Regions from separate parts of the Pseudomonas sp. HY13-MNA-CIBAN-0226 genome, predicted to be linked through region 1. Evidence: predicted binding sites of a transcription regulator. Region 1 holds the regulator's gene; the other holds the start of a gene.
What was found. Region 1 encodes sigma-54, which starts transcription at its own class of promoters, with help from an activator protein. Its sites were predicted from a motif close to ANTGGCATNNANNTTGCTNT; they were not measured.

Region 1 (15,161 bases):
GCGCACCAGCACGCCCATGGCGATCGGGTCCTGCCCGACAAAGGGCTCGTCGTACATGAGGATCTGCGGATCAAGGGCAATGGCCCGCGCGAGCGCGACACGCCGCTTCATGCCACCGGACAGTTCGTCGGGCATCAGGTCGATCGCGCCGCGCAAGCCTACGGCCTGCAACTTGAGCAGGACGATATCCCGGATCATTTCCTCCGGAAGCTGGGTGTGCACACGCAATGGGAAAGCCACGTTCTCGAACACGTCGAGGTCGGTGAACAGCGCACCGCTCTGGAACAGCACGCCCATATGCTTGCGAGCGTCGAACAGATCGCTTCGAGACAGCTTCGGCAGGTTCTGGCCGTTAACCCAGACTTCGCCGGCAGTCGGCCGCAACTGTGCGCCCATCAGGCGCAACAGCGTGGTCTTGCCGCACCCTGAAGGCCCCATGATGCCGGTGACCTTGCCCCGTGGAATACGGATATCGACGTTATTGAAAATGCTGCGCGCACCGCGCTTGAAGGTCAGTCCCTTCAGCTCGACCGCGTAGGCGTTATCGGCACTCATCTAAACTCCTTGCGATGCAGCCTCACACTCGGACGCCTGTCTTTCTGGCGAAAGCACATTCACCGTGGGCAGGCCGAACTGGCGGCGAACTATATCACTGCAAGGGCTTGGCGCCCAAGGCTAAAGCCGGGCGATGTTCAGCTGCACGACAGGTCAAAAGACTCCCAGCGAGAGGATTACGTAACAGGGAATGACAAAGCACGACGAACTAGCGTGAGGGTTTCGATCATAACCGCTATAATCGCCGCCTTTTCATCAGGCTATACGATTTCCGACATGAGCCAATCCAGCGACCTAATTCAATCGGCACAACGCACCATCCGTCTCGAACTGGAAGCTGTACAAGGCTTGCTTCCACGCATCGACGCAGATTTCGTACGCGCGTGCGAGATGATTCTGGCAAGCAAGGGCCGCGTGGTCGTGGTCGGCATGGGAAAATCGGGGCATATCGGCACCAAGATCGCCGCCACCCTGGCCAGCACCGGGACCACGGCGTTTTTCGTCCACCCGGCCGAAGCCAGCCACGGCGACATGGGCATGATTACCCGGGACGACATCATCCTGGCCCTGTCCAACTCCGGCTCGACCACTGAAATCGTAACCCTGCTGCCGCTGATCAAGCGCCTGGGCATCCAGTTGATCAGCATGACTGGCAACCCTGACTCGACCCTGGCCAAGGCCGCCGAAGTCAATCTCGACGTGCAAGTCGAGCATGAAGCCTGCCCGCTGAACCTGGCGCCCACCTCTTCCACCACTGCGGCACTGGTCATGGGCGACGCACTGGCCGTCGCGCTGCTGGAAGCGCGTGGCTTCACGGCGGAAGATTTCGCTTTTTCCCACCCGGGTGGTGCACTTGGTCGTCGCCTGCTGCTCAAGGTCGAGAACGTCATGCATGCCGGCGACGCCCTGCCCCGGGTCCAGCGTGGCACCCTGCTCAAGGACGCGCTGATGGAAATGACTCGCAAGGGCCTGGGCATGACCGCGATACTGGAGGCCGACGGCAAACTCGCCGGGATCTTCACCGACGGTGACTTGCGCCGCACCCTGGACCGCGCCATCGACATTCATCACGCCACCATCGACCAGGTCATGACCCTTCACGGCAAGACCGCGCGGGCTGAGATGCTCGCCGCCGAAGCCTTGAAGATCATGGAAGACAACCGAATTAACGCTCTCGTAGTGGTGGACGATGAGGATCGCCCGATCGGCGCCTTCAACCTCTCCGACCTGCTGCGCGCAGGAGTCATGTAATGAGCAACGATCTGCTGCAACGTGGCAAGAATATCAAGCTGGCAATCTTTGATGTCGACGGAGTGCTCACTGATGGGCGCCTGTACTTTCTCGAAGACGGCAGTGAATTCAAGACTTTTAACACCCTCGACGGCCAAGGCATCAAGATGTTGATGGCAGCCGGCGTTCAGACCGCTATCATCAGCGGTCGCAAGACCCCGGTGGTTGAGCGTCGGGCGAAAAACCTCGGCATTCCCCATCTGTACCAGGGGCGCGAAGACAAACTGGTGGTGCTGGACGAACTTCTTGGCGAACTAGGCCTAAGCTATGAGCAAGTCGCCTACCTCGGCGACGACTTGCCTGACCTGCCGGTGATACGCCGCGTTGGCCTGGGCATGGCGGTGGCCAATGCGGCCAGCTTCGTGCGTGAACATGCCGACGGCATCACCCAGGCCCGCGGAGGCGAAGGTGCTGCCCGCGAGTTCTGCGAATTGATCCTGCGCGCCCAGGGCCGCCTCGATGCGGCAAACGCCGCGTACCTGTGAGCCAACTATGCTGAGCAAAAAGTTTCGCAACATACTGCTGTTCGGTTGCATCGCCGCGATTTTTGCTGCGGTCGGCTACTGGAACATCAGCCCTGAACGCTTTCTCGACAAGCCGACCGTGGCCGTCGATGAGACGGCGATCGACTATTACGCCCTGAACGCCCACAGCGTGCAGTTCCTGCCCGATGGCAAGCTGCAGTACGAGATGACGTCGGACAAGGTCGAACACCTTAAAGCCACTGAAGTGACGCTGCTGACCAACCCGGACCTGAACATGTTCCGCGGCACCGAGTTTCCCTGGCATGTACAGAGCGAACGCGGTGAAGTGAATCCGGATGGTACGGAAGTGGAACTGATCGACTCGGTGCGTATCACACGTTTCGACGAGAAAAACCGCAAGACGCTGATTACCACCACCCGTATGACCGTGTTCCCGAAGCAGCAATATGCGCAGACGGAGCAACCCGTTAGAATCGACGGCGCCGGTGGCGTGTCGACTGGCACGGGAATGAAAGCGTATTTGAAAGAAAGCAGGATACACCTGCTATCGAACGTAAGAGGACAGTATGAGGCTCGTTAAAACCCTCCCTATTTTGCTCAGCCTGGGCGCAGCACTGGGAAGCGTGAGCGCCTGGGCTCTGCCGAACGATCAAGAGCAGCCTATCCGCATTCAGGCCGACGACGCCCAACTGGACGACAAGAACGGCATCGCCACCTACAAAGGCGACGTCATCATCACCCAGGGCTCCATGAAGGTGACCGGTAACACCGTGACCATCACTCGCACCCCGGCAGGCGACATCGACGTGGTGACTTCCGTGGGCAACCTGGCTTACTTCGAGCAATTGCAGACCCAGGGCGACGCCAAGCCTGTCCAGGGCTATGGCGTCACGATCCAGTATCACGCCTCGCAGAACCGCGTCGTGCTGATCGATCGAGCCAAGGTCATCGACAAGGACAACAACGTCACCCAGGGCGAGAAAATCGTCTACGACACCGTGAAGAAGCTGGCAAGCGCCGGTCGCGCCACGGGCAACAAGGTGACCGAGTCGCGCCCGCGAATCGACATGGTTATCCAGCCTAAAAAGAAAACCGACGAGCAGAAGGCCCAGTAATGGCAACTCTGAAAGCTCAGCATCTGGCCAAGAGTTACAAGAGCCGCCAGGTCGTGCGTGACGTCAGCCTGTCCATCGACAGCGGTCAGATCGTCGGGCTTCTTGGCCCCAACGGCGCCGGCAAGACCACTTGCTTCTACATGATCGTCGGCCTGGTGCAGGCTGATCAGGGCCGCGTGCTGATCGACGACCTGGATGTCAGTCACCAGCCCATGCACGGCCGCGCCAAGGCAGGTATTGGCTATCTTCCGCAAGAAGCGTCGATCTTCCGCAAACTGTCGGTGGCCGATAACATCATGGCCATCCTCGAGACCCGCAAGGAACTCGACAAGGCCGGGCGCCGCAAGGAGCTGGAGAGCCTGCTGCAGGAATTCCACATCAGCCACATCCGCGACAACCTCGGCATGAGCCTGTCGGGCGGCGAGCGACGCCGTGTGGAAATTGCCCGGGCGCTGGCCACCAACCCGAAGTTCATCCTCCTCGATGAACCTTTCGCCGGCGTGGACCCGATCTCGGTTGGCGATATCAAGCAGATTATCCATCACCTGAAGGCCAAGGGCATTGGTGTACTCATCACCGACCACAACGTCCGCGAAACCCTGGATATCTGCGAAACAGCCTACATCGTCAACGATGGCCAGCTGATTGCCGAGGGCGACTCCGCGACCATCCTGGCCAACGACCTGGTCAAGGAAGTGTATCTGGGCCATGAGTTCCGCCTGTAAGCGCTGAGGTGCCTGCCCAGTCGCGCGAGCGCTGAGGTGCCTGCCCAGTCGCGCGAGCGCTTGTCACTTTGAAAAATCAATACTTTTTTATTGTTACAGCGCTCTAGGCAAACACTGCAAAATCGGGCATATAATTTGCTTACGTTTGGCGCTTCGGCGCCCTGTAGTGGATGGCGCATGCGCGCCGGCGAATAAGGTTTAAGCCCCTGCCATGAAACCATCGCTAGTCTTGAGAATGGGCCAGCAGCTGACGATGACACCTCAGCTGCAACAGGCCATCCGCCTGCTCCAATTGTCGACCCTGGACCTGCAGCAGGAAATCCAGGAGGCGCTGGAGTCCAACCCGATGCTCGAACGCCAGGAAGACGGCGACGACTTCGACAACGCCGATCCCTTGGCCGACAAAGCCGAGCAGCAGCCCAACGCCGATGTTTCGGAGCCCTCCTATCAGGAGACCGCGCCAACGGTCGACAACCTTGAGGAAGGCGACTGGAACGAGCGCATTCCCAACGAGCTGCCGGTCGATACTGCATGGGAAGACGTCTACCAGACCAGCGCCAGCAGCCTGCCCAGCAACGATGATGACGAGTGGGACTTCACCACCCGCACGTCGGCCGGTGAAAGCCTGCAAAGCCACCTGCTGTGGCAGCTCAACCTCGCCCCGATGTCCGACACTGACCGCCTGATCGCCGTCACCCTGATCGACTGCATCAACAATCAGGGCTACCTGGACGAAACCCTCGAGGAAATTCTCGAAGCCTTCGACCCGGAACTGGACATCGAGCTGGACGAAATCGAAGCCGTCCTGCACCGCATCCAGCAATTCGAACCGGCCGGTATCGCTGCCCGAAACCTCGGCGAATGCCTGTTGCTGCAATTGCGCCAGTTGCCCGCCAAGACCCTCTGGCTCGCAGAAGCCAAGCGCCTGGTCACGGACTACATCGACCTGCTGGGCAGCCGCGACTACAGCCAGCTGATGCGCCGCATGAAGCTCAAGGAAGATGAACTGCGCCAGGTGATCGAACTGGTGCAGAGCCTCAACCCGCGACCCGGCTCGCAGATCGAGTCCAGCGAGGCCGAATACGTGGTCCCGGACGTGATCGTGCGCAAGGACAACGAGCGCTGGCTGGTGGAACTCAACCAGGAGTCGGTGCCCAAATTGCGGGTCAACGCCCAGTACGCCGGGTTTGTGCGTCGCGCTGACACCAGCGCGGACAACACCTTCATGCGCAATCAGTTGCAGGAAGCCCGCTGGTTCATCAAGAGCCTGCAGAGCCGCAACGAAACCCTGATGAAAGTTGCCACCCAGATCGTCGAGCATCAACGGGGTTTTCTGGAGTACGGCGACGAAGCCATGAAGCCGCTGGTACTGCATGACATCGCCGAAGCCGTCGGCATGCACGAATCGACGATTTCCCGGGTGACCACGCAAAAATTCATGCATACCCCACGGGGTATTTATGAACTGAAATACTTTTTCTCAAGTCACGTCAGCACCTCGGAAGGCGGTGAATGCTCGTCCACGGCGATCCGCGCGATCATCAAAAAACTGGTTGCAGCGGAAAATCAGAAAAAGCCGTTGAGTGACAGCAAGATCGCTGGTTTACTGGAGGCACAAGGCATTCAGGTGGCTCGCCGCACCGTCGCCAAGTACCGCGAATCCCTTGGGATCGCGCCTTCGAGCGAACGCAAGCGGTTGATGTAAAGCCACGCCACAGCGTTCCAGTGGTAGACCATCGGGTCTACCGCTTTATGCACTGGCAACGAAGGAGAAGCTGTATGCAAGTCAACATCAGTGGACACCAACTGGAAGTGACCGAACCCCTGCGCACCTACATCGGCGAAAAACTCGCCCGATTGGAAAGGCATTTCGACAAGATAACCAACGTGCAAGTCACGATGACCGTCGAGAAGCTGCTGCAGAAAATCGAAGCCACGCTGCATATCCCCGGCGGAGAAGTGGTCGCCAATGCCGAGCATACGGACATGTATGCCGCCATCGACCTGCTGACCGACAAGCTGGATCGCCAACTCAAAAAGCATAAGGAAAAGACCCAGAGCCTCCTCCAGGGCGCAACCGGTCGTTAACACTCCCAACTCATGATCCGACTTGAAAGCATCCTGACCCCCGGCCGTTCCCTCGTGAACGTGCCGGGCGGCAGTAAAAAGAAAGCCCTCGAACAAATTGCCAACCTAATCCATCGCGAAGTGCCGGATATGGAGATGCAAGATGTCTTTGAGGCCCTGATCGCCCGTGAAAAACTCGGCTCGACCGGTTTTGGCAACGGCATCGCCATCCCCCACTGTCGCCTCAAGGGCTGTACCTCGCCGGTCAGCGCCCTGATGCACCTCGACGCCCCTATTGATTTCGACGCCATCGACGGTGCTCCGGTTGACCTGCTGTTCGTGTTGCTGGTCCCGGAAGCCGCCACCGATGCGCACCTGGAGCTTTTGCGCCAGATTGCCAGCATGCTTGATCGCAAGGAAGTGCGCGAAAAATTGCGCAGCGCCCCGAGCAATGAAGCCTTGTACCAGGTTGTCCTGGACGAGCAGAACGGTCATTAATCATGCGCTTGATCATTGTCAGCGGCCGCTCCGGCTCAGGTAAAAGTACCGCGCTCGATGTCCTTGAAGACAGCGGGTACTACTGCATCGACAACTTGCCCGCCGGGCTTTTGCCCGAGCTGGCCGAACGAGCACTGATCCACACCGAGCTCGCGCAACCGCTGGTGGCCGTGTCGATTGACGCGCGCAACCTGCCAAGCCACCTGTCCCGTTTTCCGGAATTGCTGGAGGAAGTGCGCAGCCGTCACATCAAGTGTGACGTGCTGTACCTGGACGCCGACGAAGAAACCCTGCTCAAGCGGTTTTCCGAAACCCGTCGCCGCCATCCGCTGAGCAATGCCAATCGCTCGCTCGCCGAGGCAATTCAGGACGAGTCCAATCTGCTGGGTCCGATTGCCGACCTGGCTGACCTCAAGGTCAACACCACCAACCTGAACCTGTACCAGTTGCGCGATACCATCAAGCTGCGGCTGTTGAACCAGCCTGAGCCTGGCACCGCGTTCCTGGTGGAGTCTTTCGGCTTCAAGCGGGGCATGCCTGTGGATGCCGACCTGGTGTTCGACGTGCGCTGCCTGCCCAACCCTTATTGGAAACCAGAGTTGCGCGAGCAATCCGGGCTCGATCAACCGGTAGCCGACTACCTGGCCGCGCAACCGGACGTCGAGGAAATGTTCCAGGACATCTCCACCTACCTGCTCAAATGGCTTCCACGCTTTGCTGCCAGCAACCGCGCGTATGTCACCATAGCCATTGGCTGCACCGGCGGGCATCACCGCTCCGTCTACCTGACCGAACGTCTGGGCCAGGTTCTGCAACAATCCCTGAAGAACGTCCAGGTCCGCCACCGCGACCTCAGCTAAAGGATTCACATCGCGATGCCTGCTCTGGAAATTGAAATCATCAACAAGCTGGGCCTGCATGCCCGCGCGTCGGCGAAATTTGTCGGGGTCGCAGGAAAGTTCAAGGATTGCACCATCAGGGTAGGACGAACGCCGGAAACCACGGTGGACGGCAAGAGCATCATGGCAATGATGATGCTGGCGGCTGGCAAGGGCACCAAGATCCATTTGAGTACCGAAGGCGAAGAGGCGGACGAAGCGCTGGATGCGCTGGTAGCGTTGATCAACAACTACTTCGACGAAGGCGAGTAAAGAACAAGGTCAAGATCAAAAGATCGCAGCCTGCGGCAGCGCCTGCAGGGGTACACGAACCCTGTGCGATCTTTTGATTTTCAAGCCAGCGCCGTATCCATCACCATCATCAAGCAAAACCCAATCAGCAACCCCAGGCTCGCCAGCTTGTCGTGACCGTGACGTCGCGACTCGGGGATCACTTCGTGCGTAACCACCAGCAACATGGCCCCGGCCGCCAGTGCCAGCCCAAGCGGCAATAGCAGTTCGGCCAAGCTCACCAGCCACGCACACAGCAGCGCAAAAACCGGCTCGACCAACCCTGAAGCGGCACCGATCAGGAATGCCCTGACCCTCGACATCCCCGCCCCCGCCAACACCAGCGCAATCACCAGCCCTTCCGGCACATCCTGCAGCGCAATACCCATCGCCAGGCTATCGGCATCAGGCATGCCGCCCCCGGCTGACACGCCGACCGCCATGCCTTCGGGAATGTTGTGGGCAATGATGGCAAACACGAACAGCCAGATCCTCGGCGCAATCGCCGGCCCTTCCTGCGCGCCTGCCAGCATTTCCGGGCAGGCCCCGGAGACCTTGCGGTCCACCAGATACAAACCCAAAGCGCCAAGCATGATACCAAGGCTGATCAGGCCACTGGCGACCCAAGGCTTAAGCCCGAGGCTCTGCGCGGCGGAGATCCCAGGCACGATCAGCGAAAACGCCGTCGCCGCCAACATGACCCCCGCGCCGAAACCTAACAGCGTATCGCTGACGGCTTGCGGCATGCGGCGAATCACCAGCACCGGCACCGCGCCCAGCGCCGTACCCAGTGCGCAGATCGCCCCACCCTGCAATGCACGCAGCAGTTTCGGTTCAAGATCCAGCCACGCCAGCCCTTGGGCGACCAGCAAGGACATACCCGCCAGCAATAACAGCGATCCGAATGCGTAACGAAACATCCGCCCACTTCCGATCGCCAGCGTTTCAGTGCCCATAATCAGCCTTGGTGGTTTTTCATTGGAGATTCAACCCTGGGCCGCCTTGTAGCGCGCCGCCACTTCAAGCCAATTGATTACGTTGTAGAACGCGTTGACGTATTCCGGGCGACGGTTCTGGTACTGCAGGTAGTAGGCGTGCTCCCACACGTCCAGGCCAAGGATGGGCGTGTTGCCATTCATGAGCGGACTGTCCTGATTGCCGCTGCTTTCCACCACCAGTTTTTTCTGCGGGGTCACACTCAGCCATGCCCAGCCACTGCCAAAACGGGTCAGCGCAGCCTTGGTGAACGCCTCCTTGAAACTGTCGAGCCCGCCCAGTTGCTCGTCGATTGCCTGGGCCAACGCGCCGTCAGGGGCGCCGCCACCGTGCGGGGCCATGACTTCCCAAAACAGCGAATGGTTGGCATGACCACCGCCCTGGTTGATAACGGCGGCACGCAGTTTTTCCGGCAGCTGCTGGACGGCCGCCACCAGCTCTTCCACGGTCCATTCGGCGAATTCGGTGCCTTCGACGGCCGCGTTCAGATTATTGATATAGGTCTGGTGGTGCTTGGTGTAGTGGATCTCCATGGTCTTGGCATCAATGTGCGGTTCCAGGGCATCGTAGGCGTAGGGCAAGTCAGGCAGGGTAAAGGCCATGTTCAGTGAACTCCATGATGAAGAGGCGCAGGACGGTAGGCAGTTGGAACGTCGATGTGCAGCAGGCGGTGGGTCCGTGGGTATTCACCGTGTTCGCTGATGAAATTCAGCAGCTCGACATAGGTCTTGCTGCTCTGGCGCAGCGCAGCTTCGCGCAACGCTGGCGCCAGTCGCGTGTCCTGCATGGCCTGCAGCAACCGCTGGTGGATGGCACACAGGTATTCGGCGCTCTCCTCCGGCTGATTGAGCCGCAGGTGCAGGTCTGCCAGGTTGTGATGGGAGATGACGCAGGCTGCCACCGCTTGGTCAGCATCCGCCCAGCGCTCGAACAACACCTGGGCCAGCGCCAATGCCTGCAAGTAAGCCTCGCGCGCATCGACCAGTTCGCCCTGCATGAAACAGCGATTTGCTCTTTCGATCGTGCGTTTCCAGTGCTCCATGGTGAGCCTCCAAAACGGTAGCGGTGGTTACACGCCGCCTGCAGTGAGCTTTACCGGGTCAAGCAAAAGCTCGAGCTGGCTGCGCGTCAGGTCAGTGTGTTCAAGGGCGACATCAATCACCGGGCGGCCTTGCTGATAGGCCTTCTTGGCAATTTCAGCGGCTTTCTGGTAGCCAATGATCGGGTTCAGGGCCGTGACCAGGATCGGGTTGCGCGACAGCGCTTCCTTGAGCCTGGCTTCGTTGACCTTGAAGCTGGCAATGGCTTTTTCACCCAGCAGATGGCTGGAATTGGCCAGCAATTCGATGCTGCTCAGCAGGTTCTGGGCGATGATCGGCAACATCACGTTGAGCTCGAAATTGCCCGACTGACCGGCGATGGTGATGACCGTGTCGTTGCCGATCACTTGGGCGGCAACCATGGCGGTGGCTTCCGGTATGACCGGATTGACCTTGCCAGGCATGATCGAGGAGCCCGGCTGCAGCGCCTCGAGTTCGATTTCACCGAGACCGGCCAAAGGGCCGGAGTTCATCCAGCGCAGGTCGTTGGCGATCTTCATCAAGGTCACGGCGGTGGCTTTCAACTGGCCGGAAACACTGACGGCCGTATCTTGCGAGCCAATAAGCGCAAACAGATCCTGGCCCGGGGTGAACTCCACCAGGGTCAACTTGCTCAACTGTTCGCTGAAACGTACCGCGAATTCGGGATGGGCGTTGACCCCGGTGCCCACCGCCGTGCCGCCTTGAGCCACGGATTGCAGGCTCGGCAGCAAATCCTGCAGGTGCCCGACGTTGGCCTTGAGTTGCTGGGCCCAACCGTTGAGCACCTGGCTCATGCGCACCGGCATGGCATCCATGAGGTGCGTGCGACCGGTCTTGACGTGGTGGTGAACCTCTTCGGCCTTGCGCTCGATCACCTGCACCAGGCGGGTCAATGCCGGCAACAGTTGCTCATGCAGCGCCAGGGCAGCGCTGACATGGATCGTGGTCGGGATGATGTCATTGCTGCTCTGGCCGCAGTTGACATGGTCGTTGGGATTGACCGGCTCACCGAGCAGACGGCTGGCCAGGGTGGCGAGCACTTCATTGGCGTTCATGTTGGAACTGGTGCCCGAGCCGGTCTGGAAGATATCCACCGGGAAGTGCTGCATGAAGTCGCCCTCAAGCAAGCCTTGCGCCGCATCGACAATGGCTTTGCCCTGGGACTCGCTGATCTGCTTGAGCTCGACGTTGGCGCGGGCCGCTGCAGCTTTGGCGAGGATCAATGCACGGATGAACTGCACCGGCATCGGCTTGCCGCTGATGGGGAAGTTGTCCACTGCGCGCTGGGTTTGCGCGCCGTACAGGGCGTCTACCGGGACGTTCAATTCGCCCATGCTGTCGCGCTCAATACGTGTCTTGTTCATCAGAAAATCCTTGCACCAGTTCGTCTAGAGGAATGGAGGGCTGCAACTCGCAGGTGGCCAGTTGCCAGGTGTAGCGTTGCCAGCGCTTGAGGCGGCATTTACACAAGGAGAGGCGTTCCAGGTCGCGCAGAGGACGCCAGGCCTGGTCAAGGCACAAGCTGCGCCAGTGCCAGGGCAGTGCGACGTCGGCGGCGGTATCAAGCAGCAAACGGAAAGAGGTTTCGGCTATGGTCCAGGGAGAAGTGGCCGTGCAACACGCCAGGTACCGGCCTTCGGCCAGGTAGTGCTCAATCAGGCGCGGCTCGTCAGGGTCCATTGCGCAACGGATCTGGCGACTCATCCAGCGCCAGCTTTCTTGATAGGGCTGCTCGTGCAAGGCAGAACTCATGATCCGGGCTCATTCGGTAATGAGATTTATTATTATATGATAATGATAACCAACACAACCCCGAGATCCCGGATATCCCTCTGGGGAGCAAAGCTTGCTCCAACAGGCGTGCTTTACCTGCCGTGATATGCAGGCGAAAAAAAAGCACGCCATCCGGTTGGGTGGCGTGCCTTTAGTGTTGCAGCAAAAATATCAGCTGCCTGCGACGGTCATCCGCTCGATCAGCACCGACCCCGTGCGAATATTGCTGCGCAGTTCCAGGTCATTGCCCACGGCAACGATCTGCTTGAACATGTCGCGCATGTTGCCGGCGATGGTCACTTCCTGGACCGCAAACTGGATTTCGCCGTTTTCAACCCAGTAGCCGGCAGCACCGCGGGAATAGTCGCCAGTGACCATGTTCAGGCCCTGCCCCATCAACTCGGTTACCAGCAGGCCGCGGCCCATGCGGCGCAACAAGGCTGCCTGGTCTTCGTCGCCATGGGTGACGAACAGGTTGTGCACGCCGCCGGCGTTGGCGGTGCTCGGCATCCCCAGCTTGCGACCGGAATAGGTGCCAAGGATGTACGACACCAGCTCGCCCTTCTCGACGAACGGCTTGGCATAGGTCGCGAGGCCATCGCCGTCGAACGCCGAACTGCCCATGGCGCGCATCAGGTGTGGACGCTCGTCGATGGTCAGCCATTGCGGGAACAGTTGCTGCCCCAAGGTGCCTTCCAAAAATGAAGATTTGCGATACAGGCTGCCGCCGGAGATCGCCGAAAGGAAACTGCCGAACAAGCCACCGGCAAGTTCGGCGGAGAACAGTACCGGCACTTCACAGGTTGGCACCGGGCGCGCGCCCAACCGGCTGGCAGCCCGCTGCGCGGCACGCTGGCCAATGCTCACCGGATCGGCCAGCAAATTGCCCTGGCGGCTGACGTCATACCAGTAATCGCGCTGCATCTGGCCATCGGCCTCGGCGATCATCACGCAGCTCAGGCTGTGGCGGGTCGATGCATAACCGCCAATGAACCCGTGGCTGTTGCCATAGACTCGGCAGCCCTGATGCGTGCTGACGGTGGTACCGTCGGCGTTCTTGATCCGGCTGTCGGTTGCAAACGCCGCCGCTTCACAGCTAAGGGCCATCTCGATGGCCTGCTCCGGGGTAATGTCCCACTGGTGGAACAGGTCGAAATCCTTCAGGTCCTTGGCCATCAGCGCAGCATCTGCCAGGCCCGAGGCTTCGTCTTCGGAGGTGTGCTTGGCAATTGCCAGTGCGGCGGCCACGGTTTCCCGGATCGCCTCTGGCCCACTGGCCGATGTGCTGGCCGAGCCTTTGCGCTGACCGACGTACAAAGTGATGCCAAAGCCCTGGTCGCGGTTGAACTCAACAGTCTCGACCTCACGCTGGCGCACCGAAGTCGACAGGCCCTGCTCCAGGGATACTGCTACTTCACAGGCACTGGCGCCCTGGCGCTTGGCTTCAGCAATGATCTGCTCGACTTGTTCCTGCAGTGCCGGCAACGCTTGCGGGCCGACGCTTTCAACTGCACTCATGCTGTTCTCCACTCAAATTCTGCTTTCGGCGAGGGTCATCGAGCGACCGGGCCGGACAAGCGGCCCCCGACTGGTTATCATGGCGGCGTTTCTTTGCGGACGGCCACCATGGTTGATTCTTACGACGACTCCCTCGATACGGGAGAAAAAAGCAAATCCCAGGTTAAACGCGAGCTGCATGCTCTGGTTGACCTTGGCGAGCGCCTTACAACACTCAAGCCTGACTTGCTGGCAAAACTGCCGTTGACCGACGCCATGCGCCGGGCACTGGCCGATGCGCCCAAGCACACCGCGAATATCGCGCGTAAACGGCACCTGATGTTCATCGGCAAACTGATGCGCGACCAGGACACTGACGCCATTCTTGTTCTGCTCGATCAACTCGATGCCTCCACCCGGCAGTACAACGAACGTTTCCATGGCCTGGAACGCTGGCGCGATCGCTTGATCGCGGGCGACGATGCGGTCCTGGAGAAGTTCGTGCTCGACTACCCGGAGGCTGATCGCCAGCAGTTGCGCTCCCTGATCCGTCAGGCCCAGCACGAACTGGCGACCAACAAGCCGCCGGCATCGAGCCGTAAAATCTTCAAGTACATCCGTGAGCTGGACGAGACTCAACGCGGTTTGCGTTAAGTAGCGCACAACCCATCCGAGGTAGGAGCTGCCAAAGGCGGCGATCTTTTGATCTTGTAAAAGCAAAAGATCGCAGCCTGCGGCAGCTCCTGCACGGAACACGTGTTCCTTACGATCCTGTGCCACCCACAGTGATTGCATCAATCTTCAGCGTTGGCTGGCCGACACCGACCGGCACCGACTGCCCATCCTTGCCACAGGTTCCGACGCCGCTGTCCAGCGACAGGTCGTTGCCGACCATCGACACCTTGCTCATCGCCTCCGGCCCGTTACCGATCAGGGTTGCGCCTTTGACCGGCGCGGTAATCTTGCCGTCCTCGATCAGGTACGCCTCGCTGGTGGAGAACACAAACTTGCCACTGGTGATGTCGACCTGGCCACCGCCGAGGTTGGCGCAGTAGATGCCGCGTTTCACCGAGGCAATGATCTCCTGCGGATCACTCTCGCCTGCCAGCATGTAGGTATTGGTCATGCGCGGCATCGGCAGGTGCGCGTAGGATTCACGTCGACCGTTGCCAGTGCGGGCCACGCCCATCAGGCGCGCGTTGAACTTGTCCTGCATGTAGCCCTTGAGCACGCCGTTTTCAATCAACGTGGTGCACTCGGTCGGAGTGCCTTCATCGTCGACGCTCAGCGAGCCGCGACGACCGGCCAGCGTGCCGTCATCGACGATGGTGCACAGCTTGGAGGCAACCATCTCGCCCATACGTCCGCTGTAGGCGGAGCTGCCCTTGCGATTGAAGTCGCCTTCCAGGCCGTGACCAACCGCCTCGTGCAGCAACACACCGGACCAGCCCGAGCCCAGTACGACCGGCAAGGTGCCGGCCGGTGCCGGAATGGCTTCCAGGTTCACCAGCGCCTGACGCAGCGCTTCGCGGGCGTAGCCCATGGCGCGGTCATCACTGAGGAAATAACGGTAGTCGGTACGACCGCCGCCGCCATGGCCACCGCGCTCGCGGCGACCGTTCTGTTCGACGATCACGCTGACGTTGAAGCGCACCAGTGGACGCACATCCGCTGCCAGGCTGCCGTCGGTGGAAGCCACCAGAATGCGCTCCCACACACCGGCCATGCTCACGGTGACTTGCTGGATGCGCGGATCGAGAGCACGGGTTGCGACGTCGATGCGCTTGAGCAACTCGACTTTCTCGGCACGGCTCATCACTTCCAGCGGGTTATCCGGCCCGTACAACTGGGCGACGTCCTGGGTAGTAAAAGCCTGCACGCTGCCATTCTGGCCGGCACGGGAGATCGA
Region 2 (15,161 bases), on a different contig from region 1:
TGGGAAATGCGCCGCTCGGAGTTGGTCACAGTGCCCTCTTTTTCACCCCAGCTCGCGGCGGGTAGCAGCAGGTCGGCAAAGGCTGCGGTTTCAGTGGTGCGAAAGGCTTCCTGCAACACCACGAACGGGCATGCCTGCAGGGCCTCACGCACGGCACTCTGGTCGGGCATCGATTGCGCGGGGTTGGTGCAGGCGATCCACAAGGCCTTGATACGGCCGCTGCGCACCTGTTCGAACAACTCGATGGCGCTCAGCCCGGTGGTGTGCGGCAGTTGCTCAACGCCCCAGTAGGCCGCCACTTCCGCACGATGCTCGGCATTGGCGGCGTCGCGATGGCCTGGCAGCAGGTTCGACAGGCTGCCGGTTTCGCGTCCGCCCATGGCATTGGGCTGACCGGTCAGCGAGAAAGGTCCTGCGCCTGGGCGGCCAATTTGCCCGGTGGCCAGGTGCAGATTGATCAGCGCGCTGTTCTTGGCGCTGCCCGCCGTGGACTGGTTGAGCCCCATGCACCACAACGACAGGAAAGTCGGCGAAGTGCCGATCCACTGCGCGCACTGCTGCAGCTGTTCGACACTGATCCCGCACAGTTGCGAGACCCTCTGCGGGCTGTAGTCGCGCACCAGGCTTTTCAGCTCTGGCAGCCCCTGGGTGTGCGCGTCGATAAAGTCATGATCAACCTGGTCCTCCACCAGCAACAGGTGCAGGATCCCGTGGAACAGGGCGACATCGGTGCCCGGCAGTATCGCCAGGTGCAAGTCGGCGAGGTCACAGGTGTCGGTGCGGCGCGGGTCGATAACGATAACTTTCATCTGCGGTCGGCGGGATCTGGCCTCTTCCAGCCGCCGGAAAAGTACCGGGTGGGCGTAGGCCATGTTGCTGCCGACGATCATCACGCAATCGCTCGACTCCAGGTCTTCGTAGCTGCACGGTGGGGCATCCGCCCCGAGGCTGCGCTTGTAGCCGACCACCGCCGAAGACATGCACAGGCGTGAGTTGCTGTCGATGTTGTTGGTGCCCACCAGCGCCCGCGCCAGTTTGTTGAAACTGTAGTAATCCTCGGTCAGCAATTGGCCGGAGATGTAGAACGCCACACTGTCCGGGCCGTGTTCGGCGATGGTGCGGGCGAATACGCTGGCGGCGTGATCCAGGGCGGTGTCCCAGTCCGTGCGGCCGCGGGCCAGGGTTTTGCCCAGGCGCAGTTCCGGATAGAGCGCCCTTGCCGCAAGGTCGCCCGTCAGGTGCAGGGTCGAACCCTTGCTGCACAACTTGCCGAAGTTGGCGGGGTGGGCCGGATCGCCGCTGACGCCGAGAATGCGCTCGCCGTCATGTTCGATCAGCACGCCGCAGCCGACCCCGCAGTAACAGCAGGTTGAAGCGGTGATCTGCCGGTCCATCAACTTGCTTCCCGCAGGGCCGGCAAGCAGGCGTCGCCGAACATCAGGTGGTCACGGATTGGCTCAATGTCGTGGTTCTCCCGGATCTGGCGGAAATACCAGCCGCCGTCTGCGGTATCGCCGTACAGGCAGGCGCCTACGAGGACGTCGTCCTTGATCACCAGTTTTTTGTAGATCCCGCTAATCGGGTCCGAGAGGGTGATGGTCTCGGTACCTTCACCGCCCATGAAGTCGCCAGCGGAGAACAGGTCGATGCCGGTGACCTTCAATTTGGTCGAGGTCACCGAGCCCTTATAGGTGGCGAAACCCAGCTGGGCCAGGTGGTTGGCGCAGACCTTGGCCTGTTCGAACAGGGGCGCGACCAGGCCGTAGGCGATGCCGCGGTGGCTGGCACATTCGCCAATCGCGTAGATGCGCGGGTCGTAGGTTTGCAGCGTGTCGTTGACCAGGATCCCGCGCTTGCAGGGTAGGCCGGATTTTTCCGCCAGTTCGGTGCGGGGCCGAATACCGGCCGCCATCACCACCAGGTCGGCCGGGATCACGTCGCCATTGCTGAATTGCACCGAGCCGACCCGGCCATTGCCGGCATCGTGCAGCGCCTGGGTCTGTTCGCGCAGGCGAAAGTGCAGGCCGCGACCTTCCAGGGCGGTCTGCAGCAGCTGGCCGCTGGTCTTGTCCAGCTGTCGATCCAGCAGCCATTCGCCTATGTGCACCACGGTGACGTGCATGCCGCGCAGCATCAGGCCGTTGGCCGCTTCAAGGCCGAGCAGGCCGCCGCCGATGATCACGGCATGGGTGTGGGTCCTGGCGGTGTTGATCATCGCCTGGGTGTCGGCGATGTCGCGGTAGCCGATCACGCCCTGCAGCGTGTTGCCCGCAATGGGCAGGATGAACGGCGTCGAGCCGGTGGCAATCAGCAGGCGGTCGTACTCGGCTTCGGTGCCGTCATCGGCAATCACCCGGCGCCTGATCCGGTCGATCTGCACCACTTTGCGGTTAAGCAGCAGCTTGATGTTGTTGTCGAGGTACCAGTCCAGGTCGTTGAGCACGATCTCTTCGAACGTCTGCTCGCCCGCCAGTACCGGCGACAGCAGGATGCGATTGTAGTTGGTATGGGGTTCGGCGCCGAAGACGGTGATGTCGTACAGGTCGTTGCTCAGCTTGAGCAATTCCTCCAGGGTGCGGACCCCGGCCATGCCGTTGCCGATCATCACCAGTTTCAATTTGTTCATCAGGTTCTCCGGGGAGCTGGGACCCGCCGCATCTGGGCGTTTCAGGTCGTACTTGAACATTTCGCGCAAACAAAAAAAGGCGTCCCGCCAGTTGCCTGGCGGGGACGCCTTTGTCCTTGTCCCGTTCTATCGGGAAGCGCAGCCCTCTTCGTTGAGGGTGAGCTTTATGTCTGTTGGGAGCGTTAATGCAGTGGTTGTGCCAAGTCTGGAAGCCGGCACAATTGATGTTTCACAGGTGGTTTTTGAAGGTTGGCAGTGCCGTTCCTGCACCGAATCGAAGCGTGACGCACTCCGTTGGAGCCTGTTCCTCATAGACCAGTGGAGATGCCCTGTGGGAGCGAGCCTGCTCGCGATGGGCGCTCCCCGGTACTAACCACGAAAAACCAAAATCAACAGCACCATATTCACCACCAGCGACACCAGCGCCATGGTCCGCCACACCTTCAGCGGTTCGCGTTCCAGCAAAGGTCGTGGCCGCACGCTCAGGCTGTGCCGCTCGCCCTGTTCCAGGAGCAGCAACCATTCTTCCGCCGTTTCAAATCGATTCGCCGGATCAGCCGCAACGGCCCGCGCCAGGCTCTGCGCGATCCACTCCGGCAGGTCCGGGCGGTAGCGACTGGCACTCACCGGCACACCAAAGCGCGGGCGCTGGAAGGCTTCGATTTCGCCGTGGGGGTAGTGCCCGGTCAACAGGAAGTACAGGGTCACGCCGACCGCGTAAAGGTCCTGTTGCGGGGTGGGTGCCGCGCCGCCAAAGGCTTCCGGCGCGATGTAGCTCGGGGTGCCGGGCAGGGCGCACGGCTGGTCTTCGGACAGACCCGGGCAATAGGCCAGGCCAAAATCCAGCAGGCGCAACTCGCCGTCGTCACCCAGCAGCAGGTTCTCCGGCTTGATGTCGCGATGCAGAATCTGTCGGCGATGCAGCATGCCGACTGCGCGCAACAGGCGTTCGGCCAGGTCCAGCCATTGAGCCAGCGGCAACGGTCCGACGTCGGCATGCAGTGCCGCCAGGGTTGAACCGGAGTATTCACGCATTACGTAGTACAAGTGCTGACGCTGACTGGCGGGATGGACTTCAGGAAAGTGCCGTCCGGCAACGCGCTTGAGAAACCATTCCTCTGCCAGCAATGCCTGCCCGGCCTGGTGATCGTCGTGCAGGCGCCCGGGCAGGGTTTTCAGCAACCAGGGTTGCTGCTGCCCGTCATGCACCCGGTACAGCAGCGACTGCTGGCTTTGTCCTAGTATCGTGTCGACTTGCCAGCCCTCGAACATCTGCCCCGGCTTCAGCGCTGGCGGCAGCGGCCATTGCTGCAAGTGCACCAGGGCATCGCCGATGCTCGACTCTCCCAGGGCATCCACCCGCACCAGTAGTGCGCTGGCATTGTCCTGGCTGCCCGCCAGGTGCGCGGCACTGACCAGGGTTTGCGCGGCACTGTGCAGATCCGGTTGATCGCGCAGGATTGCCGCGATGGCCGTGTCGCCCAATACCGCCCAGACGCCGTCGCTGAGCAGCACAAAGCTCTCGTCCAGGCGTAACTCGCCATCGAGGAAATCCAGCACCAGATGTTGATCCAGGCCCATCGCACGCTTGAGCACGTGCTGCATGCCGGGCTGATCCCAGACGTGGTCCTCGCTGATACGCTGCAAGTGGCCGGCATGCCAGCGATACACCCGGCAATCACCAACGTGCGCCAGGGTGAAGCGCCGGCCGCGCACGACCAGGGCGCTGACAGTGGTCAGCAGCGGCTGCCCGCCGCCATTGGCCTGCAGCCAGCGGTTCTGCGCCAGCAGCAGGCGATCGAGGGCCTGGGCGACCGCCCAGGTTTCCGGCGTCGCGTAGTAATCCTGTGCCAGCGCCTGCAAGGTCGAGCGGGCTGCGAGCCCGCCGTCCGCGCATTGGCTGACCCCATCGGCAATCGCGAACAGATAGCCTTTGCTCGCGGCCAGCGCCGGAGCGGGCGTGACCAGGCGCAGGGCGTCCTGGTTTTCCTCGCGCGGGCCGATGGCGCTGGCTTCAGCGAAACTCAGCTGCAGGCTCATTGCCGGTTCAGACCCGTGCAGCGGTGACGGCAGCAGAGCCCCAGGTGGTTCTCCAGCGACGTTTCACGCCATGCAGGCCGAACCAGGCGAGCACGCCCAGGCTGGCGAACAACCACAACGCCAGCTGGTAGCTGCCGGTGCTTTGCTTGATGGCGCCCATGCCGGCTGCCAGGGCAAAGCCGCCAATGCCGCCCGCCATGCCGATCAACCCGGTCATCACGCCGATTTCCCGGCGAAAACGCTGTGGGACCAGTTGGAACACCGCGCCATTACCTGCCCCTAAACCGAGCATGGTGCACACGAAAAGCGCCAGGGCGGCGTAGGAACTTGGCAGGTTGAAACCGACTGCTGCGATACACACAGCCGCCACGGTATACATCCCCAGCAGCGTGCGGATCCCGCCGAAACGGTCGGCCAGCGCACCACCCAAAGGCCGCATCAGGCTGCCGCCAAACACGCAGGCGGCGGTGTAGTAACCGGCGGTGACCGGGCTCAGTCCGTATTGGTCGTTGAAGTAGCCGGGCAGAGCGCTCGCCAGGCCGATGAAGCCGCCGAACGTTACGCTGTAGAAGAACATGAACCACCAGCTGTCGCGATCGCCCAGGGCCTTGAAGTAGTCGGTGACCGATTTGGCTCTTGGCCGCTCCGGGGCATTTTTGGCCAGCCAGGTGAACACAATGAGCGTCAGGATCAACGGGATCAGGGCGAAGCCGAATACGTTGCTCCAGCCGAATGCCGCCGCCAGGACCGGGGCGATCAATGCGGCCAGCACCGTGCCGGAATTACCTGCCCCCGCAATGCCCATTGCCTTGCCTTGATGTTGCGGCGGATACCACTGCGATGCCAGCGGCAAAGCCACGGCGAACGACGCGCCGGCCATGCCGAGGAACAGCCCCAGCAGCAATGCTTGTTCGTAGCTGTGGATGCCGTGCTTCCAGGCCACGAACAGGGCGCAGATGACAATCACCTGGCCAATGATCCCGGCGGTTTTCGGCGATAGGCGATCGGCCAGCATGCCCATGATGAAGCGCAGTATTGCCCCGGCCAGAATCGGCGTGGCAACCACCAGGCCGCGCTGCTGGGTGGTCAGCTGCAGGTCCGTGGCTATTTGTACGGCCAGTGGGCCGAGCAGGTACCAGACCATGAAGCTCAGGTCGAAATAGAGGAACGCCGCGAACAGAGTCGGGGTATGACCGGATTTCCAGAAGCTTGAATTCATCGCGCACCTCAGCTGTGAAGAGTCTCGAGTGGGAACCGTGAGCTAGCAGATGGGGCGCCTTGACGGCCGCACCACCGACCCCGTGCCATGGGGCCAAAACGAAAAAACGCCGCTACCGGATTTGCCAGGGCAAATGGGGTGAGCGACGTCTTTGTCGTAGGTGGGGCAACCGCCGTTGGTTACCTGTGGTGAATTACATAGCCAGATCTGTGCCAACCACTGAAATCGAGGTGCTCCCATCGCGGGCAAGCCCGCTCCCACAGGGTGTTGGTGGTGGACGCAGTATTTGTGTACGGCAGAGATCTCTGTGGGAGCCGGGCTTGCCCGCGATGACGTCCGCGGGGCCAGCACAACACCTCAGCCCAGCAACTCACTCATCGCAATAATCTGCTCCGCCACCTGAATCAGCTTCTGCTGCCGGCTCATCGCCTGGCGGCGCATCAGGGTGTAGGCCTCTTCCTCGTTGCAGTCTTTCATCTTCATCAACAACCCCTTGGCCAGCTCGATGCGCTTGCGTTCCGCCAGTTGTTGGTCGCGGGCATGCAATTGAGCGCGCAGTGCCTGGTCGCTCTCGAAACGCGCCATGGCCACGTCGAGAATCGGTTGCAGGCGCTGTGCGTGAATGCCTTCGACAATGTAGGCACTCACCCCGGACTTGATCGCCTGGCGCATCACGCCCGGGTCATGCTCGTCGGTGAACATCACAATCGGCCTGGGTTGATCACGGCTCACCAGCACCACTTGCTCCATGACATCGCGGCTGGGTGACTCGGTATCGATCAGGATCACGTCCGGGCGCACCGTTTCGACGCGTGCGGGCAGGTCGATGGTCAGGCCGGACTCGTCGATCACCTCGAAGCCGGCTTCGGTCAAGGCGGCCTTGAGGCGTCCGACTTTCTTCGCCGTGTCGTTGATCAGCAGGATACGCAACATGTTCGCAGTCTCCTGTCAGCGGCTGGCGAGTAGGGCAGAGGAGTCGTGCAGGGCATGCAGCTTGAAACTGCGTGCATACCCGGCCGGGTCCGAGCCGTCCCAGATCTTGCCGTCGATCAACTGGCTGCGGCGCATGTCCCCGGGCTGGCTGGCAACTCCCACGGCGCTGGCGGCTTCGCGGTACAGGTCCAGTTGCTGAACCTGTCGGGCGACCGCCAGATAATCCGGATCGTCGCGCAGCAACCCCCAGCGACGAAATTGGGTCATGAACCACAGGCCATCGGACAGATAAGGCAAATTGACCTCGCCATCCCCGTGGAAGCGCAGGGCATGCGGGTCCTGCCAGCGATTGCCCAGCCCGTCGGCGTAGTCGCCCAGCAGCCGCGGTTCGATGCAATCGAGCGGCGCATCGAGATATTGCGCAGCACTGAGCAGCTGCGCGGTGCTGCGACGGTTCTCGCTACTGGCTTCAATAAAACGACTGGCCTCGAGAATCGCCATGACCAGGGCGCGGGCGGTATTGGGATACTGCTCGACGAAGGCGCGGGTGCAGCCCAGGACTTTTTCCGGGTGATCGGGCCAGATTGCCTGGGTGGTCGCCAGGGTGAATCCCAGATTCTGTTTCACTGCACTGGCGGACCACGGCTCGCCCACGCAGAAACCGTCGATGCGCCCCGCCTGCAGATGCGCGACCATCTGCGGCGGCGGCACCACCACGCTGTCGACATCCTGCAGCGGATGGATACCCTGACTCGCCAGCCAGTAGTACAACCACATGGCGTGGGTGCCGGTGGGGAATGTCTGGGCAAACGTCAGCCGTGGGCGACTTTGGTGCACGTGGCGATCCAGTGCCTCGGGACTGGTCACGCCAAGTGCCTGCAAGCCCGGGGAGAGGTTGATGCTCTGGCCATTCTGGTTCAGGCCCATCAGCACCGCCATGTCGGTGGCGGCGACGCCGCCTATGCCGAGGTGCACCGCATACACCAGGCCATACAGGCTGTGGGCGGCGTCCAGTTCGCCGCTGACCAGTTTGTCCCGCAGGCTGGCCCAGGACGACTGGCGCTTGAGGTTCAGGGTCAGGCCGTAAGGCTGGGCAAAGCCCTGGGTGGCGGCGACGACTACGGAGGCGCAGTCGCTCAGGGCCATGAAGCCGAGATTGATTTCGGTTTTTTCCGGGGCATCGCTGCCATTGACCCAGGCCAATGGGCCGGCGGAGGGTTCGTTCATCGACTGTGCACCTTAAAAAAAAGACGTCGCCACCGGTCCATGCGCGAGCAGAGCCGGGTGGCGACGCCATTGTCCTTGCGCTCATGTCCGACGTTGGTCCGAGCACTGATGTGAGTAGGGCTGCAAGGCATATGCCAGCGGCCATCAGCTTTTCATCAGGATTCAACGCGCCACCTCATCCATCCTCCCGCGATCATCCAATCCACCCTTCGGCCGTGAGGGTTATCGGCGGTTAAAAATCCTACAAGCTGGATCGACATTTCCCCAGGTTGGTAAGCCTGGAGTCCTACGAAAGGCGCCTGCCCGATTCTCTATTGTCGCGCCATTCATCGTTGAGCCTGGCAGCGCACAGGCATAGGGAGTTGTGAACATGAACAGCGCCATTGATCATTCCCCGTCCGAGTCATTCATGTTTGACCGGTGGCGGCTGCAGAGTGACGGCACCCTGATGCACGCGGGCAGGGTCGTACACGTTCCGCCAAAAGAATTATGCGTGCTTCGCCTGTTGCTCGGCTCGGCCGGTCTGGTGGTCAGCAAGGATCAACTGCTGGGCGCGGTCTGGCCCGGGACCGATGCAGCCGAGGAGTCCTTGACACGCTGCATCTACGTGTTGCGCAAGCTGTTGAAGGAGGACCGTGACTTCATCACCACCGTTTATGGCCAGGGGTATCGATTCGACTGCGCCGTGGTCGGGCCTGCTGTGCGAACCGAGCTGTCGAACTCGATTTAACCGGTCTCTCGCACGCCAGCCTCCACCCCGGCTATAATCGGCGCCACTTTTCGCCGCCCAGAGTCAAAGCCGCCCATGTACACCCTGGCCCGTCAGCTGTTGTTCAAACTTTCCCCGGAAACCTCCCACGATCTGTCCCTGGACCTGATCGGCGCGGGCGGACGCCTGGGGCTCAACGGCATGTTGTGCAAGGCGCCGGCGAAAAAGCCGGTGACCGTCATGGGCCTGGATTTTCCCAATCCCGTAGGCCTGGCAGCGGGCCTGGACAAGAATGGCGCGGCCATCGACGGTTTTGCCCAACTGGGTTTCGGTTTCGTCGAAATCGGCACCGTGACCCCGCGTCCGCAACCGGGCAATCCGAAACCACGGATTTTCCGTCTGCCGGAAGCCGAGGCCATCATCAATCGCATGGGCTTCAACAACCTTGGCGTCGATCACCTGCTGGCCCGGGTGGCTGCGGCGAAGTACAAGGGCGTGCTGGGCATCAATATCGGCAAGAACTTCGATACGCCCGTCGAGCGCGCCGTGGACGATTACCTGATCTGCCTGGACAAGGTGTATGCCCACGCCAGCTATGTCACGGTTAACGTCAGTTCGCCGAACACACCAGGGCTGCGCAGCCTGCAATTTGGTGATTCGCTCAAGCAATTGCTCGCCGACCTGGCCACCCGCCGTGCGGAACTGGCCTTGCGTCACGGCAGACATGTGCCACTGGCGATCAAGATTGCCCCGGACATGACCGACGAAGAAACCGCCCAGGTCGCCCAGGCCCTGGTTGAGACCGGCATGGACGCCGTCATCGCCACCAACACCACCCTGAGTCGCGTTGGCGTCGAAGGCATGGAGCATGGGGACGAGGCAGGCGGCTTGTCGGGTGCCCCGGTGCGGGAGAAGAGCACCCATACGGTCAAGGTGCTGGCAGCAGAGCTGGCAGGGCGTCTGCCGATCATCGCCGCGGGCGGGATCACCGAAGGCAAGCACGCCGCCGAGAAAATCACTGCAGGGGCGAGCCTGGTGCAGATCTACTCCGGTTTCATCTACAAGGGCCCGGCGTTGATTCGCGAGTGCGTGGACGCCATCGCCGCCCTGAGATAACCCCCATGGCCCGGTGATTCCAGCCAATGCCGGCTGCGCTTTGGCGGGAAAGCAGCCATAAAAAAGGGCTCCTCGAAGGAGCCCCTGGGCCGAAGCCCGCCGCCCGGATGGGGCGTGCGTGGTTAATTGATGCAGTGTTCAGATTGTCGTGTCGGAGTGTTTAGCCCTGTAAAATTAGCCGACGGCGTGAAGTTCGTTGAGTCTGTGGATTCCCGCAGTGCCGGTCATACCGTCCCAGTTGTCGCCGCGTCCTTCTCGCCAGCCGTTAATCCAGGCTTGACGTACCGACGGTAGAGTAAATGGGCAAAGCTCACGGGATTTGCCACCAACGCCATATTGATATCCGCGCAAAAATGCTCTTTCCAACGGATCACGCTTAAGTCTTCTCATAGGGTGTTGCCCTCACTTGTTGACTGTATTTATCGCGTTGACCTCAATTGAGGTCTGGCAGAAATAACCTGCCGTTGGCGGCTCGCTGCCGGCGTCGCGAGCCAAGTTGTTGACGTCGTTGCGGCGCCAACCTGTGTTGAGTTCTAACCAATGCGTCACATCGAGGGAATGATCGTTTTGTCATAAGGACGTAACCGTTAAGGTGGTATGGCCATAAGTAACACGATATTTGCCAGCGTTTGTTGGTCAAACCCCGGTATGATCGGCACCCCGCAGGATGATGACGTTAATCCCTTGCTGAGAATGCCTCGCGTTGAGTGAGCGCATTATTCGACGAAGGGTCGAGTTATGACATTTTGTTGCACCAACTTTTTTACCTGTCTTTGCATCTAAGCTCCTTTACACCGAGCAGCAAGGGTGGGTCGGCACACCTTCGTGCCACGCGGGCGTTCTTTTAGAAAAGCGCCTGATTGAAAACCGGACCGGCAATGCGTTGCCCGTTCACTCAGCTAAAGGTTCTGGAATTCCCATGTCCGATCGTTTCGAACTCTTCCTCACTTGCCCAAAAGGCCTTGAAGGCCTGCTCATCGAGGAAGCCGTCGGGCTTGGCCTTGAGGAAGCGCGTGAGCACACCTCTGCCGTGCGCGGCATGGCAACCATGGAAACCGCCTACCGCCTGTGCCTGTGGTCGCGCCTCGCGAACCGGGTGCTGCTGGTGCTCAAGCGTTTCCCGATGAAGGACGCCGAAGATCTCTACCACGGTGTGCTCGACATCGAATGGCAGGACCACATGCTCAGCGACGGCACCCTGGCCGTCGAGTTCAGTGGCCATGGCTCGGGCATCGATAACACCCATTTCGGCGCGTTGAAGGTCAAGGACGCCATCGTCGACAAATTGCGCACCCCGCAAGGCGACCGTCCGTCGATTGATAAACTCAACCCCGACCTGCGTATTCACCTGCGCCTGGACCGCGGCGAAGCGATTCTGTCGCTCGACCTGTCCGGCCACAGCCTGCACCAGCGCGGTTACCGCCTGCAGCAGGGTGCGGCACCGCTGAAGGAAAACCTCGCGGCGGCGATCCTGATCCGTTCCGGCTGGCCACGTATTGCTGCCGACGGCGGCGCCCTGGCTGACCCGATGTGTGGCGTGGGCACCTTCCTGGTCGAAGCGGCGATGATCGCCGCCGACATGGCCCCCAACCTGCGTCGCGAGCAGTGGGGCTTCACCGCCTGGCTCGGCCACGTTCCGGCGCTGTGGAAAAAGCTTCATGAAGAAGCCACCGAGCGTTGCGCCGCCGGCCTGGCCAAGCCGCCGCTGTGGATTCGCGGTTACGAAGCGGACCCGCGCCTTATTCAGCCTGGTCGCAATAACGTTGAACGGGCTGGCCTGAGCGAGTGGATCAAGATCTACCAGGGCGAAGTCGGCACCTTTGAACCGCGTCCGGACCAGAACCAGAAAGGTCTGGTCATCTGCAACCCGCCGTACGGCGAGCGTCTGGGCGATGAGGCGAGCCTGCTCTATCTCTACCAGAACCTTGGCGAGCGCCTGCGTCAGGCCTGCCTGAACTGGGAAGCGGCCGTGTTCACCGGCGCGCCGGACCTGGGCAAGCGCATGGGTATCCGCAGCCACAAGCAGTATTCGTTCTGGAACGGCGCCTTGCCGTGCAAGCTGCTGCTGATCAAGGTCACCCCGGACCAGTTCGTGACTGGCGAGCGTCGCACCCCGGAACAACGCCAGGTCGAGCGCGAGCAGGCTGAAGTCCAGGTCGAAGGCAACGACGTCGCGCCAGGCAAGTACGAGAAGTACAACAAGAACGGCAACCCGATCAAACCGGCGCCGGTGGTGATCGAGCAGCCGCGCTTGAGCGAGGGTGGGCAGATGTTCGCCAACCGCCTGCAGAAGAACCTCAAGGCCCTGAGCAAGTGGGTCAAGCGTGAAGGCATCGACTGCTACCGCGTCTACGATGCCGACATGCCGGAATACTCCATGGCCATCGACCTGTACCAGGATTGGGTCCACGTCCAGGAATACGCCGCGCCAAAATCCATCGACCCGGAAAAAGCTTCGGCGCGCATGTTCGATGCCCTGGCGGCGATTCCCCAGGCGTTGAACGTCGACAGGAGCCGCGTCGTGGTCAAGCGTCGCGAGCGGCAGAGCGGCACCAAGCAATACGAGCGCCAGGCCGCGCAGGGCAAGTTCGTCGAGGTCAACGAAGGTGGCGTCAAGCTGCTGGTGAACCTCACCGACTACCTCGACACCGGTCTGTTCCTCGACCACCGGCCGATGCGTATGCGCATTCAGCAGGAGGCGGCAGGCAAGCGCTTCCTCAACCTGTACTGCTACACCGCGACGGCGAGTGTGCACGCAGCCAAGGGTGGCGCACGCAGCACCACCAGCGTCGACCTGTCGAAAACCTACCTGGACTGGGCGCGGCGCAACCTTTCGCTGAACGGCTTCTCCGACAAGAACCGCCTGGAGCAGGGCGATGTGATGGTCTGGCTGGACGCCTGCCGTGACGAGTACGACCTGATCTTCATCGACCCGCCGACGTTCTCCAACTCCAAGCGCATGGAAGGGATCTTCGACGTGCAACGTGACCAGGTGCAACTGATCGACCTGGCCATGGCGCGCCTGGCACCGGGTGGTGTGCTGTACTTCTCCAACAACTTCCGCAAGTTCGAGCTCGAGCCCAACCTGAGCGAGCGCTACGCAGTCGAGGAGATCACCGCCAAGACCATCGACCCGGACTTCGCCCGTAACGGCAAAATCCACCGCGCCTGGAAAATCATGGCGCGTTGACACCTGGATCCACTGTAGGAGCTGCCGCAGGCTGCGATCTTTTGATCTTGTTTTAAAGAAAAGATCCAAAGATCGCAGCCTCGTTTCACTCGACAGCTCCTACAGGAGCATCAGCAGCAAAGGGTGCAGTTGCAAGTACAGTGCTGGTCAAATTAGTGGCTAATAGCTATAACTCAACCCAGGGCCAGTGGGTTTTCCCGGCACTTGGCGTTTTGAGTCTGCCTATATGTCGTTGCACGTCATGCGCCCAAAGATCCTGGGGTTTATCAGTGAACACGTTTCGGCCTGGCTGGTCGCGCTGCTGGTATTGCTCGTGGGCGGGATTTTTACCGGATTGCTCGCCTGGTCGACACAAAACCAGTTCCACCATCAATTACGGCAACGTTTCCAACTGCTGGCCAGTGAACGCTACAGCCGTATCGAAGAACGTTTCGAAGACCAGGAGCAGCGCCTCGACGGGCTGCGCCGGTTCTTTGCCAATTCCGGTTCGGTGTCCCGAGAGGAATTCGACGGGTATGCCAAACCACTTTTGCATCGCACCCAGGCTTACTCCTGGGCCCCACGCATATCCCGGTCTGAACGGGCGGCGCTTGAGCAGACCGCGCATCAGCAGGGCCTGAGCGAATTCAGCGTGCGCGACATGGATGCCGCAGGCAACCTGCAGATTGCCCCTGAACGCGACGAGTACGCCCCGGTGCTGTACACACAGAGCCAAAGTCGTCTCCCCACGCCGCTGGGTTTCGACTTGCTCGCCCAGCCTCAGCGCCGTGCGACGCTGGAGCGGGCCGATGCCCTTGGCGGCCTGGCGGTGTCGCAACCCCTTTATCTGGTGGGCATCGAACCCACTTATGCCCGTGGAATCCTGCTGGCCGCCCCCGTCAGTCACCAGCCACAACCGGGGGCAGTGCCCGACGGCTACGTCATGGCCGTGATCAGCATGCGTCAGCTGTTGGCGGATGGATTACCCGAGGAGACCCATGATTTTCTCTCGGTACGCATTCTGGACCTGTCCACCGCTGACCAGCATGAAGTGCTCTACGAATCGAGCAATACACCCGCCGCCAGCGAGCTGTCCTCGACCCAACTGATTCGCCTGGCCGACCACGAGTATCAGGTCGAAATGCGACCCAGCGTCGCGTTCACCCAGGCCAACCATTCCTCCCTCAGCAGCCTGGCAGTGCTGGGCGGCATGCTCAGCCTGCTGCTCAGCGCCTTGCTGTACGTGCTGGTGAGCCAGCGCCAACGGGCGCTGAAAATGGTCGAGCAGCGGACCCAGGAGCTGCGCGCCCGCGAGCAGGAATTGCGCGGCACCCATGGCCAGTTGCGCGGCGTGCTGAACGCCGCGACGCAGGTGGCAATTATTGCCACGGACCTGCGCGGGGTCATGACCACCTTTAATGCCGGCGCCGAGCAGATGCTTGGCTACACCAACGCCGAGGTGGTGGGCTGCATGACCCTGGAGAACCTGCACCTGCCCCGGGAGCTCCAGGCTCGCTCGGCGGAACTCAGTGCGCGCTATGGCAAGCCGATTCCAACCTGCCAGGCGATGCTGGTCGAGGGCGGCGAGGAGGGCGGCCACGAAGCGCGGGAATGGACGCTGGTGCGCAGCGACGGCAGTCACCTGGCAGTGAACATGCTGGCCACGCCAGTGCTCGACGAGCAGGGGCTGTGGGTTGGGCACCTGGCGATCTGCATCGACATCACCGAGCGCAAGCGGGTCCACGAGGCCCTGGCGGCGCGGGATTTGTTGCTGAAGAAGCTCAGCGCCCATGTGCCGGGCGGCATTTATCAATTCAAGATGGAGTTCGATGGGCGTTTCAGCGTGATCTACGCCAGTGACGGGATCCGCGAGATCTACGAACTCGAGCCCGACGTCCTGTTGCTTAACGCCGAGGCGATCTTCACGCGCATTCATCCACAGGACACCACCCGGGTGCGCGCCTCGATCCGGGCGTCAGCGGACACCCTCAGCCCGTGGCGCGAGGAATATCGCGTGCAGCTGCCCATCCGCGGGTTGCGCTGGGTGCGTGGCGAGGCTACCCCTGAGGAACTACCGGGTGGCGGGGTGCTGTGGCACGGCTACATCTCCGACATTTCAGAC

Region 2: the regulator sigma-54 is predicted to act here: its motif matches at 8,165-8,184, upstream of AAEZ05_RS26230 (CmpA/NrtA family ABC transporter substrate-binding protein).

Annotation. Positions count from the first base shown of each region.
Region 1 is NZ_JBEOPS010000006.1:92,202-107,362, forward strand. It holds gene AAEZ05_RS08420 (ATP-binding cassette domain-containing protein) at 1-555, opposite strand, end outside; gene AAEZ05_RS08425 (KpsF/GutQ family sugar-phosphate isomerase) at 832-1,806, shown strand; gene AAEZ05_RS08430 (KdsC family phosphatase) at 1,806-2,330, shown strand; gene lptC (LPS export ABC transporter periplasmic protein LptC) at 2,338-2,910, shown strand; gene lptA (lipopolysaccharide transport periplasmic protein LptA) at 2,897-3,445, shown strand; gene lptB (LPS export ABC transporter ATP-binding protein) at 3,445-4,170, shown strand; gene AAEZ05_RS08450 (RNA polymerase factor sigma-54) at 4,382-5,875, shown strand; gene hpf (ribosome hibernation-promoting factor, HPF/YfiA family) at 5,950-6,258, shown strand; gene ptsN (PTS IIA-like nitrogen regulatory protein PtsN) at 6,271-6,735, shown strand; gene rapZ (RNase adapter RapZ) at 6,738-7,595, shown strand; gene AAEZ05_RS08470 (HPr family phosphocarrier protein) at 7,611-7,886, shown strand; gene AAEZ05_RS08475 (ZIP family metal transporter) at 7,967-8,860, opposite strand; gene AAEZ05_RS08480 (superoxide dismutase) at 8,891-9,502, opposite strand; gene AAEZ05_RS08485 (DUF2753 family protein) at 9,505-9,942, opposite strand; gene AAEZ05_RS08490 (class II fumarate hydratase) at 9,970-11,346, opposite strand; gene AAEZ05_RS08495 (hypothetical protein) at 11,327-11,734, opposite strand; gene pmbA (metalloprotease PmbA) at 11,927-13,273, opposite strand; gene yjgA (ribosome biogenesis factor YjgA) at 13,382-13,906, shown strand; gene tldD (metalloprotease TldD) at 14,016-15,161, opposite strand, start outside.
Region 2 is NZ_JBEOPS010000030.1:37,881-53,041, reverse strand. It holds gene AAEZ05_RS26255 (nitrate reductase) at 1-1,394, opposite strand, end outside; partial or broken gene AAEZ05_RS26250 (NAD(P)/FAD-dependent oxidoreductase) at 1,418-2,626, opposite strand; gene AAEZ05_RS26245 (bifunctional protein-serine/threonine kinase/phosphatase) at 2,996-4,666, opposite strand; gene AAEZ05_RS26240 (nitrate/nitrite transporter) at 4,674-5,885, opposite strand; gene AAEZ05_RS26235 (ANTAR domain-containing response regulator) at 6,243-6,818, opposite strand; gene AAEZ05_RS26230 (CmpA/NrtA family ABC transporter substrate-binding protein) at 6,834-8,045, opposite strand; gene AAEZ05_RS26225 (winged helix-turn-helix domain-containing protein) at 8,416-8,775, shown strand; gene AAEZ05_RS26220 (quinone-dependent dihydroorotate dehydrogenase) at 8,851-9,870, shown strand; gene rmf (ribosome modulation factor) at 10,045-10,260, opposite strand; gene rlmKL (bifunctional 23S rRNA (guanine(2069)-N(7))-methyltransferase RlmK/23S rRNA (guanine(2445)-N(2))-methyltransferase RlmL) at 10,790-13,060, shown strand; gene AAEZ05_RS26205 (sensor domain-containing diguanylate cyclase) at 13,287-15,161, shown strand, end outside.